One region of the Streptomyces sp. NPDC091377 genome, then DNA from elsewhere that is predicted to be linked to it. Evidence: riboswitches for the same ligand, from Rfam matches in the RefSeq annotation. Region 1 holds a riboswitch; each other region holds the start of a gene.
What was found. Region 1 has a riboswitch for cobalamin ahead of ACIQNG_RS13375 (prenyltransferase/squalene oxidase repeat-containing protein). Riboswitches for the same ligand answer to the same signal wherever they lie in the genome.
Positions count from the first base shown of each region.

Region 2: it holds a riboswitch for cobalamin, as region 1 does, so the genes downstream of both, ACIQNG_RS34900 (cobalamin biosynthesis protein) here and ACIQNG_RS13375 (prenyltransferase/squalene oxidase repeat-containing protein) in region 1, are expected to answer to the same signal.
Region 3: it holds a riboswitch for cobalamin, as region 1 does, so the genes downstream of both, ACIQNG_RS36265 (ABC transporter substrate-binding protein) here and ACIQNG_RS13375 (prenyltransferase/squalene oxidase repeat-containing protein) in region 1, are expected to answer to the same signal.

Region 1 covers NZ_JBIVUE010000005.1:199,781-203,042, forward strand. Annotated here, with positions in the region: gene ACIQNG_RS13375 (prenyltransferase/squalene oxidase repeat-containing protein) at 1-1,574, opposite strand, end outside; cobalamin riboswitch at 1,694-1,830, opposite strand; cobalamin riboswitch at 1,922-1,997, shown strand; gene ACIQNG_RS13380 (prenyltransferase/squalene oxidase repeat-containing protein) at 2,103-3,262, shown strand, end outside.
Region 2 covers NZ_JBIVUE010000025.1:42,916-46,177, reverse strand. Annotated here, with positions in the region: gene ACIQNG_RS34910 (anion permease) at 1-705, shown strand, start outside; gene ACIQNG_RS34905 (hypothetical protein) at 817-1,038, shown strand; cobalamin riboswitch at 1,216-1,347, shown strand; gene ACIQNG_RS34900 (cobalamin biosynthesis protein) at 1,460-2,491, shown strand; gene ACIQNG_RS34895 (cobyric acid synthase) at 2,488-3,262, shown strand, end outside.
Region 3 covers NZ_JBIVUE010000028.1:4,385-7,646, reverse strand. Annotated here, with positions in the region: gene ACIQNG_RS36270 (FecCD family ABC transporter permease) at 1-500, opposite strand, end outside; gene ACIQNG_RS36265 (ABC transporter substrate-binding protein) at 497-1,546, opposite strand; cobalamin riboswitch at 1,576-1,757, opposite strand; gene ACIQNG_RS36260 (class I SAM-dependent methyltransferase) at 1,792-2,541, opposite strand; gene ACIQNG_RS36255 (MDR family MFS transporter) at 2,548-3,262, opposite strand, start outside.

The DNA of each region.
Region 1 (3,262 bases):
GGGGACGCCGTGGTCGACGGCGTCGGTGTGGGCGGCTCCGTCGGCTCGGGTGCCTTGGCGGTCAGGTCGGCGAGGCTCGTGCCGATTCCGGCGAGCACGGCGAGGGTGGTCGGGTAGACCACGGGGTCGGTGACGCCCTCCTCGAAGGCGAAGCCGCCGGCGTCGGTCTGTTCGCGTGAGAGCCAGCCGACGGCCGCGTCCGCGCGTCGGGTCTCACCGAGTGCGCGCAGCGCCTGGGCGGCGTAGGCGGTGGTGATCACCCCGGCGGTGGGGGAACCAGTGTAGGCGGGGAAGGCGCCGTCCAGGCGCTGGTTCTTCGTCAGGTACCGGCGTGCCTTGGCGACCTCGGCGGTGTGTCCGCCCGCCTTCCGGAGCACGAGGGCGACCAGGCCGGTGGTGCCGGCGTCGCCGTCGCAGTTCTCGCCGGGGCGGATCAGGATGCTGGTGACCCCGCCGTCGCGGCACTGGAGCCGGGCCAGCCGGTCGACCGTCGAGGCGGGTGGGGTCTGCCCGGCGCGCAGCAGGGCGAGCACGGCGAGGGCCTGGCCTTCGGTGTAGCCGGCGTCGCGGAAGTCGCCCCTGGCGGTGCAGCCGGGGGTGGGTCCGTCGCCCGAGTCGGGGCCGGCGGGGCAGACGTGCCGCAGGAGGTCGCCGGTGAGGTCGTGGCCTCCGAAGTCGCCCGGGTCGCGTCCGGTGACGGTGGCGAGGAGGGCGAGCCGGGCCGCCGCGGTGGCGTCGGGGGCCTGGTCGGCGCCTGCGGGGTAGGCGTGGGGGGTGGCGGTCCTGGCGAGGAAGTCGGTGACCTTGCGCAGGGTCGCGCCGGAGCCCTCGGCCGCGGCGAGGGCGTAGGCCGTCTGGACGGTCAGGAAGTGGTTGGGGCCTTCGGCGCCCTCGTCCACGATCCGCTCGCCGTCGGTGAGCCGGCCCTTCAGCCAGGCGGCGGCGCCGGGGGCGTCGATGTCGCCGGGGGCTCCGGTGGGGGTCGGGTCGGGGTCGGGCGTGCTCCCGCCGTCCGGTCGTACGTCGTCGGGGGTGAAGGTGGGGCGGCCGGTGGTGCCGCCGATGTCGGTGCCGCCGAACACCCAGGCGTCGACGTCGCCGTCGGCCGGCTTGCGGTCCATGGCGCCGTACTGGCTGTAGAACCAGGTGTCGTCCTCGGGACCGGCCACCCAGTACGACCAGTAGGCGGTGGCGGGCGGGGTCAGGACGCAGTCCTCGCGGTCCGGGGTCGGGTACGGGGTGCCGGAGGCGCCGTAGCCGATGCGGCAGATGAAGGCGGGGCCGTCGTGCCCGGTGCCCTCGGTGGTGAATCCGCCTTCGTGCAGCAGGTCGTAGCCGGTGGTGGGGGTGGTGTCGCAGCCGCGTTCCACCGTGCCCCCGAAGGGGCCGAAGTCGACGGCGACGACGGCGCCCTTGGTGGCGGTGCAGGTGCCGACGGGGTCGGCCGCCGCCGGGGAGGTGACGGTGAGGAAGGTGACGCAGGCGGCGACGAGCACCAGCAGTGCCGTCGTGGCCGCGGTCCAGGGCGCGGGTCTGCCGCCCGGCCGTCGTTCTCTGCGCTCTGCGGTCCGCACCGCGGCCCCCTCGTCTCACCGGTCCGGCGCGGGACGGGAACGTGGGGAAAGCCTCGCGGCACACGGGGGTCCCGTGCCCGGAGGCTGGTCGCACCACGCCGTAGTCCGCGACGGCGTCTGTCGCTCGTTCACGCTCCAGGCAGTCCGGCTCGCCCGGCGCGCGGCCGGGCCTACGGTTGCGGGTCAGCGCCGGATTTCGACCGGCTTCCCCTGGAACTCCTTGCGTAACAGGCGGATTTGAACACGGCCGGTACCCGCCGTCAAGGCGGCCGGAGGGGGCGCGCGGGGTGACATGGCTCCTATGGCGGCGCAATCCCCGGTCGGGTACCGTCCCGCACTGCCGAGTGGGGGAACCCGGTGGGAATCCGGGGCTGACGCGCAGCGGTGTGGGACGGCTGGAGGCCGGACCGAGCCCGAATGCCCAGGCGGCGCAGTTCTTCTGGCAGCCGGTCCACGCGTTCCGGACGGCGGTCGCGCCCCGCGCTGCTCGCCGGGCCATGGCCGCGTCCCTGATCCCAGGAGCAGCCCATGTCCCGTCCCGTCACCGCCGTACGCCGTTCCCGCCGGGTGGTCGTACGGCGTCTCGTCCTCACCTCGGCCGCCGGGCTCGGCGCCTTCGCGCTCACCGCGCTGCCCGCCTCGGCAACCGCCACGCCGGGGCAGATCGCCACCTCCAAGACCAATGGCGTCGCCTATCTCAAGTCCCTCCAGGCGGCGGACGGTTCGTACGCCGGGCCGGGGCTGTCCAACGAGTGGGCGTTCAGCGCGTTCGCCCCGGCCGGGACCGCCGCCGTGGACGTCGCACCGGGCGGGGACACCACGAAGAACGCCAGAACCGTCTACCGCGCTCTGCTCTCGACGAGCGGCTGGCCCTCCGCCACCCCCGTGGTCACCGACTACGAGCGGGCGACGCTCAACGCCTACGCGGCCGGTATCGACCCGGCCCGGGTCTCGGCGTCCCGGAACCTGATAGCGGACATCTACCGGTACTGGCAGACCGCGGAGCCCGGCTACTTCGGCCCCTCGGCCACCTTCAACGGCACGGTCTTCGCGGCGCTCGCGCTGAACGGGGCGAGGACCCAGTCCGGGCAGGTCCGCGTCCCCCAATCCCTGCGGGACGCGATGGTCACCCGGGTCCGCGCCAACCAGCACAACGACGGCGGCTGGAACTACAGCAAGGCCGAGGGCAACCCGGCCCAGCTCGCCGCCCCCAGCGACATCGACATGACCGGCGCCGCGATGGCCGCGCTGTGTGTGTCCGGCGTCCCGAACACGGACCCGGACATCACGCAGGCCAAGGCGTTCCTCAAGAGCAAGCTCGTCGCGAACAGCGGCGCCTTCAACGCCATGTTCGGGGTCAACACCGACTCCAACGGCTGGGCGGTCTCCGGCCTCAACGCCTGCGGCATCAACCCGCAGACCGGTGACTTCCTCACCGCCCTGGGCAAGACGCCGGTGGACTTCCTCATCGCCCAGCAGTTCAACCCGGGCGGCGGCTTCAAGTACCTGCCCAGTGACACCGCGCCGTCGGCGTACGCCTCCATCGACGGGCTGCGCGCGGTGGCGGGCGGCGGCTTCACCTCCGCCCCGCCGGTCCCGACGACGCCGGGCGCCCCGCGATGGGTGGGCCAGGGCTCCTTCACGTCCGGCACGGCGACCCGGCTGGCCCTCACGGTCGACGACGGGGC
Region 2 (3,262 bases), on a different contig from region 1:
ATCACCCTCGCCCTGGTCGCCGGCGGCGCCCTCGCCCCCGACTCCGACCCGCCCATGTGGGTCATCGTCTCCGCGGGTGTGGCCATCGCCCTGGGCACCTACCTCGGCGGCTGGCGCATCATCCGCACCATGGGCAAGGGCCTGACCGACCTCCAGCCGCAGCAGGGCTTCGCCGCCCAGACCAGCGCCGCGACGGTCATCCTGGCCTCCTCGCACCTCGGCTTCTCGCTCTCCACCACCCACTCCGTCTCCGGCGCCGTCATGGGCGCGGGCCTCGGCCGCAAGGGCGGTGTGGTCCGCTGGTCCACGGCCACCCGGATGTTCGTCGCCTGGGGGCTGACCCTGCCCGCCGCCGCGCTGGTCGGCGCGATCGCCGAGTGGATCTGCGGCTTCGGCTCCTGGGGAACCGCCGCCGTCGCCGTCTTCCTGGTCGGCTCCAGCGCCTGGATCTGGAAGCTGTCCCGCCGCGAGGTCGTCGACCACACCAACGTCAACGACACCGACGAGACCGGCACCAGGACCGTCGAGCGCACGGCCGACGAGTCCGCCGAGGGTCCCGGCGTGGTGACCGCGGCCGTCGCCGCCGTCAGCCCGCCGCCCACCGAGGCGGCCGAGGCCGCCGCCGCGGCCGTCCCGGCCCAGGGCACCGGCCCGGGCGACCCCGCGACCCCCGCCGACCCGACGGCCCCCAAGGCCACGGTCTGAGCGGGCCCGGACCCCCGGACCCCCGGCTCTCCGGCTCCCCGGACCCCCGGACCCCTTGATCCCCCCGACACCCTGATCCCCTGATCCCCTGATCCCCAAGGACACAGCAGCATGGACATCGACTGGGCGGCACTCAGCTCCGTCTTCGGCGTCAGTCTCGTGGTCACCGTGGCCCTCGTGGCCCTGTTCACCCTCGGCATCTCCGGCCTCGCGCGCCACGAGCGCGCGGTGGAGCAGGGCGGCGGCGCGGCCCTCGCGGTCACCGGCGCGTACGCCTGCTTCGCGGCCTGCGTGGCGGCGGTGGCGTACGGGATCTATCTGATCGTCGCTTAGACAACCCCCTGGGCAACGGCCCGGGACCCACCGGGATGCGGGGCGGGTGCGGAACGCTGGTTCCGTATCCGCCCTCTCGGCGTGTGCGACGGACGCGTCCCCGCTGGGCGCAGGGCTCGATGTGGGGCTCAGCACACTCTCCCGTCGCAGGTCAGCGGCAGGTTGACGGCCGTTCGGACCCCATGGTGGACTTCCGGGGCCAGCTACGGCGGCAGAAGAGGAAGCCGGTGCGAATCCGGCGCGGTCCCGCCACTGTCACCGGGGAGAGAACCCCGGGAGCCAGGAACTCTCGCCGCCGGTCACGTCGAACCAGGGCGCGGACACCCTGAGTGAGGACCTATCGCCATGCCCGGCTGCCGATCGAGGCTCAGCCCCCCGACGTTCCTCACGACGTTCACTGATCCCGCGGCCGGCTGAGCCGATGGGTGCCGAGCGCGACTTCGCGTACGGCGCCGCCGCCGGACTCCTCGGTGACCTGTTCCTCGGCGATCCCCGCCGCGGGCACCCGGTCGCCGCGTTCGGACGGGCTTCCGGCGCCGTGGAACGACTGCTGTGGCGCGACCACCGGGGGTGGGGCGCGCTGCACACCGCTGTGTGCGTGGGCGCCGCCGCCGGCCTGGGCGCCGCCGCCACGCGTCTCGTACGACCCTCCCGCGCCGCCTCCGTGGCCCTGACCGCCGCCGCGACCTGGGCGGTGGTCGGCGGCACCACCCTCGGCCGCGAGGCGCGGGCCGTCGGGCGGGCCCTCGAAGCCGGGGACGTCGAGGCGGCGCGGGCGCGGCTGCCGCATCTGTGCGGGCGGGATCCGCAGGCGCTGGACGCCGACGGGATCGCGCGGGCCGTGGTCGAGTCGGTCGCCGAGAACACCTCGGACGCCGTGGTGGGCGCGTTGGTGTGGGGGGCCGTGGCAGGAGTGCCCGGGCTGCTCGGGTTCCGGGCGGTGAACACGCTGGACGCGATGGTCGGGCACCGGTCGGTGACGTACCGGCGGTTCGGGTGGGCCGCGGCGCGGCTGGACGATGTGGCGGGGTGGCCGGGGGCCCGGCTGACGGCGCTGCTCGCGGTGGCCGGCAGCGGGGACGCCGCCGGTGCCCGGGGGGCGGTGCGGGCCTGGCGGGCCGATGCCGCGCGGCATCCGAGCCCCAACGCGGGGGTCGTGGAGGCGGCGTTCGCGGGGGCGTTGGGGGTACGGCTCGGGGGGACGTTGTCGTATGCGGGACGGGTCGAGCGGCGGCCGGTGCTGAACGGGGAGGGCCGGGCGGTGGGGATCGCGGACGTCGAGCGCGCGGTGCGGCTGTCGCGGCGCGTGCAGTGGCTGGCGCTCGGTGCGAGTGCGGGTGGGGCGCTGCTGCGGCTGCGTGGGCGCGCGGCGTCGCGGGCGGTGCCCGGCCGTGGCGCCCGGCGTGCCGCCCGGCGTGGCGACCGCCCGGGGCGGGCGGGGGGTGCCGGATGACCGGGCACGGGCTGCTGGTCGCCGGGACGACCTCCGACGCCGGCAAGAGCGTCGTCACCGCCGGGATCTGCCGGTGGCTGGCGCGGCAGGGCGTCGCGGTCGCGCCGTTCAAGGCGCAGAACATGTCGCTGAACTCCTTCGTGACCCGGGAGGGCGCGGAGATCGGGCGGGCCCAGGCCATGCAGGCGGCGGCCTGCCGGGTGGAGCCGACCGCGCTGATGAACCCGGTGCTGCTCAAGCCGGGCGGCGACCGGAGCAGTCAGGTCGTGCTCATGGGCAGGCCCGTGGGCGAGATGAGCGCCCGGGGCTATCACGGCGGGCGGCAGGAGCGGCTGCTGGGGACCGTGCTGGACTGTCTGGCCGAACTGCGGCGGTCGTACGACGTCGTCGTCTGCGAGGGGGCCGGGAGTCCCGCCGAGATCAATCTGCGGCGGACCGACATCGTGAACATGGGGATCGCCCGCACCGCGCGGATCCCGGTGCTGGTGGTCGGGGACATCGACCGGGGCGGGGTGTTCGCCTCGTTCTTCGGGACGGTGGCCCTGCTGTCGCCCCAGGACCAGGCGCTGGTGGCCGGGTTCCTCGTCAACAAGTTCCGCGGCGATGTGTCCCTGCTGGAGCCCGGCCTCGACATGCTCAAGGGGCTGACCGGGCGGCCCTCCTACGGGGTGCTGCCCTACCGCCACGGGCTGGGGATCGACGAGGAGGACGGGCTGCGGGTGTCGTTGCGCGGGACCGTGCGGGAGTCGGTGGTGGCACCGCCGGCCGGCC
Region 3 (3,262 bases), on a different contig from region 1:
CCGCCGGAACGGGCCGTCGCGTACACCAGCAGCAGCGCGCCGAGGGCACCCACGAACGCGGCGGCCGACAGCGACACCGTGCCGAGCAGGTTCACCCCGAACACGATGACCAGGACCGCCCCGAGGGACGCCCCCGAGGACACGCCCAGCAGATACGGCTCGGCGAGCGGATTGCGGAGCAGGGCCTGCATGGCGGTGCCCACCACCGCGAGCCCGGCGCCGACCACCGCGCCCAGCAGCACCCGCGGCGCCCGCACGTCCAGCACGATGGTCTCCCGCGCGCCCGACCAGTCGGGCTCGGTCCAGCCGGCGCCCAGCGCGTGGGTGACGATGCCCCACACCTGGCCGGGCGGCACCTGCACCGAACCGATCGCGAGGCCCGCCGTGGCGGACACCACGAGCAGCACACCCAGAACGGCCACGGTGCCGGCGAGCGTGGCCCGGCCGGCCCGGCCCGGCCCCTTCACGGTGGTGGACCTCCCCGTGACCGGAACGGTCACCGGACGCTCTGGGGGTGCAGCGCCTTCGCGAGATCCTCGACCGCGTACGCCGACCGGATGCCGACCAGCGTCGCGGTCAGCGGCAGCACGACGAACCGCTTGTTCTTCACGGCCGGCACCTCGGCGAGCGCCGGCTGCCCGAGCAGGAACTCCTTCTTGCGCTCGACGTTGCCCGCGCCCTCGTAGTCGTAGATGGCGATGACCTCGGGCTTGCGCTCGACGACCTGTTCCCAGGAGACGTCCCCGAACACCTCGTCCAGGTCGGCGAAGACGTTCTCGCCGCCCGCGAGGTCGATCAGCTCGCTGCCCAGCCCCTTGCCACCGGCCGTGAACGCCGATTTGTCGCCGCTGTCGTACACGAACACCGGCACCTTCGACTCGCCCTTCACCGCCGAGGACGCCTCGCCGACCCGGTCCTGGAGGTCGGCGACCAGCGCGTCGGCCCGGTCCGGCACCCCGAAGATCTTCCCGACGGTGCGGATCTCGTCGTAGGTGTCCCGCATCGTCACCCCCTTCTCGCCGCCGCAGTACTCACGGTTGAGGTAGGTGTCGATGCCGGCGTCCGTGAACGCCTTGCGCGAGCGGCCCTCGTTCTCGGCGAAGGCGCTGCCGTACCCGCCGTAGACGAGATCCGGCTCGGCCTCCAGCACGGTCTCGAACGACGGCTCCTTCTTCGCCAGCTCGGGGATCGCCTCGTAGTCCTTCTCCAGCTCCGGCAGCACCGCCGAGTCGGGGAAGGCGGTGCCGACCATCCTGTCCTTCAGCCCCAGCGCCAGCAGCAGCTCGGCGGGGTGCTGATGGATGGTGACGACCCGCGACGGCGGCTCGTCGTACGTCGTCTTCACACCGCAGTTCTCCACGGTGACGGGAAAGCCCTCGGCCGAGCCCGGCGCACCGGACGAACCGGCCTCGCCGTCGGCGCCGTTCCCGGAGGAACCGCAGCCGGCGGCCAGCAGCGCGGCCGACAGGGCGAGGGCCGCCGCGCGCAGGGCCGGGCGACGACGGGCAGGGGTGGACAGCGGGGGACGGGACAGGCCGTCGTACACGTGAAGCCTCCTGGGGAGTCCGCGCTCCTAGGATCGGGCCCGCGACAGGCCAGTGTCCTGACTCCCGGATCGACGTTCCCCTCGCCTTCCCGCGCGGCGCGCAGTGGCGTGGTGAAGGGTGCACTCCCCGGTCACAGTGGCGGGACCGTGCCGGATTCGCACCGGCTTCCTGATTCCCGTCGCGGCGATGACCCGCTGATCCTACGGTCTGCCCACCAGGTGTCCCAAGGCAGGCCCCCGCCGCCTCACTCCTCCCGCACCGCCCGCAGCACCAGCCGCTCCGCGTTCTCGTCGTAGGGACGGCCGTCGAAGCCGCCGAAGACCTCGATCCGGCCGAACCCCGCCTCCTCGGCCATCCGCCGCAACTCCACCGCGCTGTACACGAACCACACGAGGGTGGCCCGCGTCACCCGCTCGCCCCGCACCAGCACCCACTCGCTGCTCAGCCGCGCCCAGTCGTCCAGCACGGAGTCCGTCTGCACCATCAGATCGTCCCCGCGCCGCACCACCTTCGGCGGGGTGACCCGGCGGGCCAGCAGTTCCTTGCCCGCGAGATCCAGCACGAGCGTGCCCCCGGGCACCAGAGAGTCCCGCATCGTGCGCAGCACCCGCGCGTTGTCGGCCGGGTCCTCGAAGTATCCGAACGACGTGAACATGTTGAGGACCACATCGAAGGCGGCCGGCTCCGTGTACGCGCGCGCGTCGGCCCGCACATACGTCACCTGGACCCCCGCGTCGGCGGTGTGCTTGCGGGCCCGCTCCAGCAGGGCCGGGCTCAGGTCGACGCCCGTCACCTGGTGCCCGCGCCGTGCCAGCGGCACCGTGAACACCCCCGGACCGCAGCACAGGTCCAGCACCCGCGCGCCGGACGGGAACGCCAGCAGCGGTGAGGTCGCCAGCAGTTCCTCCGCCTGGGTGTGGCGCTGCTCGGAGAAGAGGAAGTCGTGGAACTCGATCCAGAAGTCGTCGTCCTGGAATCCGCCGGTCCGTGTCATACGGCCTCATGTCTCCTTCGGTGTCGCCGTGGGGGAATCGGTGGAGCCGTGCGGGAGGGGGTCCGGCACGGTGTCGCGACCGCGCAGCGCGATCAGCACCGGCGGCAGCAGCGCGCACTGCACGGCGGCCAGCAGCCAGAACCAGCCGGTGCTCCCGGCCTGTTCGCCGAGGCTGTAGAGCTGACCGCCGACCACCCCGCTCGCGCAGGCGCCGAGCCCGGCGGCCAGCCGCTGCTGCCCGAAGACCACCGCGTCCGAGCGCCGGCTGCGCGCCAGCGCCTCCAGGTCGTTCTTGAGGAACAGCACGATGTCGCCGAGGGTGATCAGCGCCCCGCCTGCCAGCAGCGCCGGCCGGGTGCCGATCGCCAGCACGGCGAGCCCGGCCGCCAGCCCCGTGAAGCCGACCACGAGGGCCGTGGCGTACGGCATCCGCCGGATCAGCCCGGACGCCAACGGCTGGACGACGATCACCAGGGTGAAGCAGAGCAGCAGGACCAGGCTGTAGAACGCGCTGGACGCCCGCTCGACCGCGTACACCGCGAGGAAGTGCTGGAAGTGGAAGTACAGATAGAAGGCGATGAGATTGGCGGCGAACGGCAGCACCGCCACCCCGGTCAGCAGGCCCTGCCGCTCGCCCCCGCCGTCCGCCGACCGGTCCCCGCCCGTCTCCGGGAGCCTGCTGTGGCCCGCCGTGACCAGGACGAACAGGGCCGTGACGGCG